2 linked regions of the Chelativorans sp. AA-79 genome follow. The protein of the gene in region 2 binds, or shares a complex with, the protein of the main gene of each other region. Links are inferred from orthologs where the notes say so. Each region holds a gene or a part of one and is shown on either strand. Other genes may lie near its edges.

What was found. Proteins that work in one complex are often made in the same cells at the same time.
Region 1: the proteins of rpsG (region 2) and tig are in contact, whole or in part, in a crystal structure (PDB 3GTY), measured with the Thermotoga maritima proteins. The link is inferred for Chelativorans sp. AA-79 from one-to-one orthologs. Residues at the interface, in WP_004081843.1 of Thermotoga maritima: Lys34, Lys52, Lys55, Glu59, Arg62, Gln63, Glu66, Asn67, Lys69, Val71, Arg95, Ala109, Lys110, Lys111, Gly112, Arg113, Pro114, Glu117, Glu121, Ile124, Ala125, Tyr127, Asn128, Asn129, Thr130, Gly131, Lys135, Asp139, Arg142, Met143; in WP_004081061.1 of Thermotoga maritima: Glu122, Val124, Val129, Leu130, Tyr133, Glu188, Gly259, Ile262, Tyr263, Glu266, Ser270, Glu273, Gln274, Glu277, Arg308, Gln311, Ile312, Ser315, Tyr316, Glu325, Arg329, Arg336, Leu363, Phe366, Trp367, Arg373, Leu377, Arg381, Leu384, Glu387.

What each region holds. Positions count from the first base shown.
Region 1 is NZ_CP120361.1:2,945,632-2,949,384, forward strand. The notes cover bases 801-3,753. They hold tig (trigger factor), read right to left. Parts: upstream 3,013-3,753; coding sequence 1,588-3,012; downstream 801-1,587. Other genes in these bases: PVE73_RS14345 (MFS transporter), read left to right, coding at 801-1,518; PVE73_RS14360 (DUF1127 domain-containing protein), read left to right, coding at 3,523-3,663. In the rest of the region: PVE73_RS14340 (peptidoglycan DD-metalloendopeptidase family protein), read left to right, coding at 1-174; more of PVE73_RS14345, read left to right, coding at 316-800. UniProt on the Bacillus subtilis protein: Involved in protein export. Acts as a chaperone by maintaining the newly synthesized protein in an open conformation. Functions as a peptidyl-prolyl cis-trans isomerase.
Region 2 is NZ_CP120361.1:2,735,207-2,739,732, forward strand. Bases 750-3,673 are described here. They hold rpsG (30S ribosomal protein S7), read left to right. Parts: upstream 750-1,938; coding sequence 1,939-2,409; downstream 2,410-3,673. Other genes in these bases: PVE73_RS13240 (AI-2E family transporter), read left to right, coding at 750-1,083; rpsL (30S ribosomal protein S12), read left to right, coding at 1,503-1,874; fusA (elongation factor G), read left to right, coding at 2,437-3,673. In the rest of the region: more of PVE73_RS13240, read left to right, coding at 1-749; more of fusA, read left to right, coding at 3,674-4,526.

The sequences.
Region 1 (3,753 bases), 210 kb from region 2 along the record:
GGGATGCTGGTTCGTAAGGGGGACAAGGTCAGCGATGGCGAGGTCATCGGCCGCGTCGGAAGCAGCGGGCGCTCCACCGGCCCGCATCTTCATTACGAGGTGCGCAAGGGCGGCGTGCCCGTCAATCCGCAGAAATTCATGACCGCAGGGCAAAGCCTCGGCAAGCTTCTGTAGCTCCTCTCGGCCCATCAAAAAAAGCGCCACGCAAAATGTCGGCCCCGGATGGGATGGTCCGTCCTCCGTGCAGCCGTCCGGCGGGTATGGACATGTTTCCTCCCTGCGACGGCATGATGTCGTGGTGGAGAGGACAATCAGATGAGCCATTCCTATCGTTGGGTGATCGTCGGCGCAGGCGCGCTGATGGGCTGCGTTGCCGTCGGGACGATGTTCTCGCTGGCGATCTTCCTGGAGCCGATCGGCACGGACACGCTTTGGTCCCGCGCCGGGATATCGAGCGCCATGACGCTCAATTTCATCGTCATGGGGCTCGGGGGCTTCGCCTGGGGCGCGGCGAGCGACCGTTTCGGCGCCCGCATCGTCGTTCTGGCAGGCGCCATGCTGCTGGGGCTTGCGCTGGTGCTTTCCAGCCGGGCCACCTCGCTGCTCGAATTCCAATTGACCTACGGGGTCCTCGTCGGCCTGTCCGCGAGCGCCTTCTTCGCGCCAATGATCGCCGCCACCACCGCCTGGTTCGAAGAGAACCGCGGACTTGCCGTTTCTCTGGTATCGGCCGGGATGGGCGTCGCGCCGATGACGATCTCGCCCCTCGCGCGTTGGCTGATCTCCGCCTATGACTGGCGTACGGCCATGTTCGCCATCGGCATCCTGGCCTGGACGCTGCTTCTGCCAACGGCTCTGCTCGTCCGCCGTCCGCCGGCTCCCGCCGCCAGCGAAGCCGCATCCGGGCTTTCTGCCGGGAACAGCGGAATGTCGGTCATGCAGGCATTGCGCTCACCGCAGTTCCTCGTTCTCGGCTTCACCTTCTTCGCCTGCTGCGCGGCCCATTCCGGCCCGATCTTCCATATGGTGAGCTATGCGATGGTCTGCGGCATCGCCCCGATGGCGGCCGTGAGCATCTACAGCGTCGAGGGGCTCGCGGGACTGGGAGGGCGGCTCCTCTTCGGCGTGATGGCGGACCGCCTCGGCGTCAAGCAGGTGCTGGTCACAGGCCTGATGGTGCAGGCACTCGCGATCGCAGCCTATCTTTTCGTGAGCAGGCTTGAGGCCTTCTATGCGCTCGCCGTTCTATTCGGCGCCGTCTATGGCGGCGTGATGCCGCTTTATGCGGTGCTTGCCCGCGAGTATTTCGGGCAGCGCATCCTGGGCACCGTGTTTGGCGCGGCCACCATGCTATCGAGCCTGGGAATGGCCTTCGGACCGCTCGCCGGCGGCTGGGTGTTCGACACGTTCCAGAGCTATGCCTGGCTCTTCATCGGTTCGGCCATCGTGGGGCTGGGCGCCGTCGGTATCGCCCTCGGCTTCCCGCCGCTGGCGCGCACCCGGCTGCAGCCTGCATAAAAGCGTCCGGTAATAAAAACCCCCGGCTCACGGCCGGGGGTTTTCAGGGGGAAACCGTCTCAGCGAGGCTTACTCGGCGTCGTCCTTCTTGGCGGCCTTCTTCTTGGGTGCGGCCTTCTTCTTGGCCGTTTCCTTCGGCTTTTTTTCCTCGCCTTCCTCTTCCTCGGCCAGGAGTTCCTCGCGGCTCACCTTCTTGTCCGTCACGTCGACCTGCGACAGGAGCTGATCGACGACCTTCTCCTCGAAGAGAGGGGCGCGGACCGAGGCGAGCGCCTGCGGGTTCTGGCGATAGAATTCGTAGATCTCCTGCTGCTGGTTCGCGGGATAGCGGCGGATCGAATCGATCAGCGCGCGCTGCATCTCGTCATCGGAGACCTGGACGTTCGCCTCTTCGCCGATCTGCGCCAGAACGAGGCCGAGGCGCACCCGGCGTTCGGCAAGGCGCTGATATTCCGCGCGCGCCTCCTCCTCGGTGGTATCTTCATCCTCGAAGGTGCGGCCGGCGGACTCGAGGTCACGCGTCACCTGCGACCAGATATTGTCGAACTCGGCCTGAACAAGCTTGGACGGCGCCTCGAACTTGTAGGTCTCGTCGAGCGCATCGAGAAGCTGCCGCTTGGCCTTCTGCCGCGTCATCTGGCCGAACTGGCTCTCGAGCTGCCCGCGGATGATCTCGCGCAGCTTGTCGGCCGATTCCAGGCCGAGCTTCTTGGCGAGCTCGTCATCGATGGTGAGCTCCTCGGCCGAGGCCACCTGCTTCACGGTCACTTCGAACTCGGCTTCCTTGCCGGCCAGATGCTCGGCCGCATAGGATTCGGGGAAGGTGATCTTGAATGACTTGGTGTCGCCCGCCTTCAGGCCGGTCAGTTCCTCCTCGAAGCCGGGGATGAACTGGCCATGGCCGATCACGACCTCGGAATCGGTGGCGGACCCGCCCTCGAAGGGTTCCCCGTCCAGCTTGCCCGAATAGTCCAGCGTGACCTTGTCCCCCTTCTCCGCCTTGCCCTTCTTGGGCTCGTAGGTGCGCACGGAGTCGGCCACGCGCTTGACCTGTTCCTCCACCTCCTCCTCCGGCACGTCGTAGACCGGCCGGGTGATCTTGATGTTGGAGAAGTCCTTGATCTCGATCGGCGGAATCACCTCGTAGGACATCGAGAACTCGAAATCCGCCGCGCCGGCGAGCACCTTCTCGGCCTCCTTCTCGTCCTCCGTCATGGAGATTTCCGGCTGCATGGCGGGCTTCTCGCCGCGCTCGGAAATGATGGTGCGAGAGGAATCGTTGAGGATCTCGTTCACCACCTCGGCCATGAAGGACTTGCCATACATGCGGCGCAGATGCTGCAGCGGCACCTTGCCCGGGCGGAAGCCCTTGAGCCGCACCTTGTTCTTGGCATCCTCCAGGCGCGCCGTGAGGCGGGCTTCCATATCCTCGGCCGGCACGGTGACCTTGATCTCGCGCTTAAGACCGGAATTGAGCGTCTCGCTAACCTGCATTCATCAAACCTTTATGTTCACTCGTGCCGGCGGCTCGGAGGCACCTCGCCGCCCAGCCTGCCGAAAATCCGTGTCCAGGGGTGGCCTGGTGCGGGTGGAGGGACTTGAACCCCCACGGCTTTCGCCACCAGAACCTAAATCTGGCGTGTCTACCAGTTCCACCACACCCGCTTTCCGAAAGGCCGGCGCCCTCGAAAGCGCGGGGTTCTATATCATTTGGGCTCCGCCTATCAAAGGAAATTTGCCCGTAACGGGCTTTTTCGGCACAGGCGCAGGACAACACGACTTCCCGGTTCCATCGGGACAATGAGAGGCAGCGCGCGGCAACGACGTTTCGTCAAGAAAGATGGCGGGGCCGCAACCGCATTTGGACAGGCTTGTGGCGGCATTATGGTGCATTGCACAACATGCATTGCTGCCATGCAACATTCGCACTACCGCTGGGCGTCGACCCCGACTATCTAGGGGTCACAAGGTTGGACGAACCAAGCGAACAAAGCGAGCAAGACAATGAACCTGATCCGCAATTATCGTAACTGGCGCCGCTACCGGCAGACAGTCAACGAGCTGAGCCGCCTCTCCACCCGCGAGCTCAGCGACCTGGGCATCGCCCGCGGCGATATTCCCTACGTGGCCCGCAAGTCGGTCTAACGTAGACAAGAGTTTCGTCAGGATTACCTCCTCCCAATCCTGACGGATAACGACCGGCAATCTCCTCCTCCCGATCGCCGGTCGATCAAA
Region 2 (4,526 bases):
CGAGGGAAGCGGCTGGCGCCGGGCTATCCGCGCGCGGCGGTCGGTCTGCTTGCCATAGCCACCACCCTGCTGATCGTTCTCGTTCTCCGCGAAACGGCCTGGATGACCGGGACCTTGGCGCTCGCCTTCTTCGCGGCCCTGGCGCTCTGGCCGATCGATCACTGGATCCGCGCCCATCTGCCTCCCCCGCTGCGCTGGCTTGGTCATGCCGCGGCACTCGTCGTCATGCTGCTCGCCTTCCTGCTCTTCTCGGCGGGGTTGTTCTATGTGGTGCAACAGATTGCCCAAGGACTCGTGCGCTATCAGGAGCCTCTGGAACAGCTCACGCGACAGATCGGCCGATGGATCCGGATCGCCGGAGAAGGTGGCGGGGAGGGCACTGCTTCGCTCGCGGAACGCCTGGTGGATCCGGTCATCTCCATCGCCACTACGATCATGCAGTCGGTCTGGAGCTTCGCGGGTATCCTGACGCTGCTTTATTTCCTCGTTTGGCTGATTCTCCTCGAGACGCCTTCCTTTTCGGCGAAGCTTGCGGCGATGACGTCCTATCATGATGGCGCAACCCTGCGCCGAATCGTCGAGGCGACGGCCTCGCGCTTCCGCCGCTATCTCGTGGTGCGGACGGTGCTGGGGATTGCGACCGGCGCGCTCTACGTGCTCTGGCTCTGGTGGTGGAACCTCGACTTCCTCCTCGTCTGGGGTCTGTTGGCCTTCATGCTGAACTATATTCCGACCGTCGGCTCCATCATCGCCGGCATCCTGCCCATGACGCTTGCCGTGCTGCAGCGTGACCCCGCTTCGGCACTTGTCATCGGTGCGGGGCTGTTGCTGATCGAGCAGTTCATGGGCAACTATGTCGACCCGAGACTCCAAGGGAGGGAGCTTTCGATCTCTCCCCTTGTCGTGCTTGTGGCTCTCATGTTCTGGACGTGGGTCTGGGGCCTTCTCGGCGCCATCCTCGCGGTGCCGATGACCCTGGTGATCACGATCGCCTTCTCTCGCGTCGAGGCCCTCCGCCCGATCGCGCTGGCGCTCTCGAACGCGGAAGACATGGAGGATCTGAAAGACGTTACGACAGCCTGAGCGCAAAGTTGCGAAGAACCTGGCAGCAGGCCTGGAAAGAGCGGCTGCCTCTTCCCATATCGCCCGATGAATTGATCGTTTTCGGCGGCTGCCGGCAGGCGGGCGATATCGGCGCAAGATAATTGCCGATGCGGGCTTGACGGGTGCGCCAGTTGCGCGTATTACCCGCCGCGTCTGAGCCGATGTGAGGCCTTTCTCTTCGGAGCGACCCGTTCCGGAGCTTGAGCCTCAAACAGGGTTCGTTTTAACGAGCGACAGACTTTCCGGCGCATGAAGCGGATTGCCGCTTCCTCTGCTTTTGTTCGGGCAGGACCGCAGCCAAGCGGTTTGTTGCCCGAATTTGCGTTAGGAACGCTGTTTGTCGTGCGAATGGAACCTGTGTTCGCTCATGACACGAGATTGAAACAAGGGAAGGTTTGATGCCGACCGTAAGTCAGCTGATCCGCAAGCCGCGCCAAGCGCCGGTGAAGCGCAACAAGGTGCCCGCCATGGAGGCGAACCCGCAGAAGCGGGGTGTGTGCACGCGCGTCTATACGACGTCGCCGAAGAAGCCGAACTCGGCCATGCGCAAGGTGGCGAAGATCCGGCTTGCCAACGGCTTCGAGGTGATCGGCTACATTCCGGGCGAAGGCCATAACCTGCAGGAGCACTCCGTGGTGATGATCCGCGGCGGCCGCGTGAAGGACCTTCCCGGCGTGCGCTATCACATCATCCGCGGCGTGCTCGACACGCAGGGTGTGAAAAGCCGCAAGCAGCGCCGCTCCAAATACGGCGCGAAGCGTCCGAAGTAAGGGTTTTCCCGGCTTCGGCGCTTTTGTTTTCAGCGCCGGGCCCTGAAGGTGAGAGACGAAGAAGATGTCCCGACGTCACCGTGCAGAAAAGCGCGAGATCAACCCGGATCCGAAGTTCGGCGATCAGGTTGTGACCAAGTTCATGAATGCCATCATGTACGAGGGCAAGAAGTCCGTCGCCGAGCAGATCGTCTACGGCGCACTCGATCAGGTGGAGGAAAGGACCAAGCAGGAGCCGGTCGCGATCTTCCATCAGGCGCTCGACAATGTCGCGCCGCATGTAGAGGTCCGCTCCCGCCGCGTGGGCGGCGCCACCTATCAGGTGCCGGTCGACGTGCGTCCCGAGCGCCGTCAGGCCCTCGCCATCCGCTGGCTCATCTCGGCCGCGCGCGGGCGCAACGAGAAGACCATGGTCGAGCGTCTGTCCGGCGAATTGCTGGATGCGTCCAACAACCGCGGCACCGCGGTGAAGAAGCGCGAAGACACCCACAAGATGGCCGAGGCCAACCGCGCTTTCTCGCATTACCGCTGGTAAGGCGCGTAAGAAGAAGAGGACCCTAGGATGGCCCGCGAATACAAGATCGAAGACTACCGAAATTTCGGTATCATGGCGCATATCGACGCCGGCAAGACGACGACGACCGAGCGTGTCCTGTACTACACAGGCAAGTCGCACAAGATCGGCGAAGTCCATGACGGCGCGGCCACCATGGACTGGATGGAGCAGGAGCAGGAGCGCGGCATCACCATCACGTCGGCCGCGACCACGACCTTCTGGAAGGGCCGTGACGAGAAGCTGCGCCGCTTCAACATCATCGACACGCCGGGGCATGTGGACTTCACCATCGAAGTGGAGCGCTCTCTTCGCGTGCTCGACGGCGCCATCGCGCTGCTCGATGCCAATGCGGGTGTGGAGCCGCAGACGGAGACCGTGTGGCGCCAAGCGGACAAGTATCATGTCCCGCGTATGATCTTTTGCAACAAGATGGACAAGATCGGCGCCGACTTCTACCGCTCGGTCGAGATGGTGAAATCGCGGCTCGGCGCGACGCCGGTCGTCATGCAGCTGCCGATCGGCGCCGAAAGTGACTTCAAGGGCGTCATCGATCTCGTCGAGATGAAGGCGCTGGTCTGGCGCGACGAGTCGCTGGGTGCCGCCTGGGACATTCTTGAGATTCCGGCCGAGTTCAAGGAGAAGGCAGAGGAGTATCGCGAGAAGCTCGTCGAGGCTGCTGTCGAGATGGATGAGAGCGCCATGGAGCGCTATCTCGAGGGCGAGATGCCGTCGATCGAGGAGATCCGCGCGCTGATCCGCAAGGGCACGATCGAGGTCAAGTTCTTCCCGATGTTCTGCGGCTCCGCCTTCAAGAACAAGGGCGTGCAGCCTCTCCTGGATGCGGTGGTCGACTACCTGCCCTCGCCGATCGACATTCCCGCCATCCGGGGCGTGGATGCCAAGACCGAGGAGCCGATCGAGCGGCACCCGGACGACAACGAGCCGCTCTCGATGCTGGCCTTCAAGATCATGAACGACCCCTTTGTCGGGTCGCTCACCTTCTGCCGCATCTATTCCGGCGTGCTCAAGAAGGGTTCCTCGCTCGAGAACACCGTGAAGGGCAAGCGCGAGCGCATCGGCCGCATGCTGCAGATGCACGCCAATTCCCGCGAGGACATCGAGGAAGCCTATGCGGGCGACATCGTGGCGCTTGCCGGTCTCAAGGAGACCACCACGGGCGACACGCTCTGCGATCCGCTGAAGCCGGTGATCTTGGAGCGCATGGAGTTCCCGGAGCCGGTCATCCAGATCGCCATCGAGCCCAAGACCAAGGGCGACCAGGAGAAAATGGGCCTGGCGCTCAACCGCCTGGCGGCCGAAGATCCTTCCTTCCGCGTCAAGTCCGACGAGGAGAGTGGCCAGACCATCATCGCCGGGATGGGCGAGCTTCACCTCGACATCATTGTCGATCGCATGAAGCGCGAGTTCAAGGTCGAGGCGAATATCGGTGCGCCGCAGGTGGCCTATCGCGAGACCATCACCAAGGCGGCGGAGATCGACTACACCCATAAGAAGCAGACCGGCGGCTCGGGCCAGTTCGCCCGCGTCAAGATCGTGTTCGAGCCGAACCCGGAGGGCGAGGATTTCGTGTTCGAGTCCAAGGTCGTCGGCGGCTCCGTGCCGAAGGAGTACATCCCCGGCGTGCAGAAGGGCATCGAGAGCGTCCTGTCTTCGGGCCCGATCGCCGGGTTCCCGATGCTGGGCGTGAAGGCGACGCTCGTGGACGGTGCCTATCACGATGTCGACTCCTCGGTGCTCGCTTTCGAGATCGCCGCCCGTGCGGCCTTCCGTGAAGGTGCCCAGAAAACCGGTGCGCAACTGCTCGAGCCGATCATGAAGGTCGAGGTGGTGACGCCGGAAGAGTATGTCGGCAGCGTGATCGGCGATCTGAACTCGCGACGCGGTCAGATCCAGGGGCAGGAGGCGCGCGGCGTCGCCGTGGTCATCAATGCCATGGTGCCGCTCGCCAACATGTTCAAGTATGTCGACAATCTGCGTTCGATGTCGCAGGGCCGTGCCCAGTATACGATGCAGTTCGACCACTACGAGCCGGTTCCCAGCGCTGTCGCGCAGGAGATTCAGAAGAAGTTCGCGTG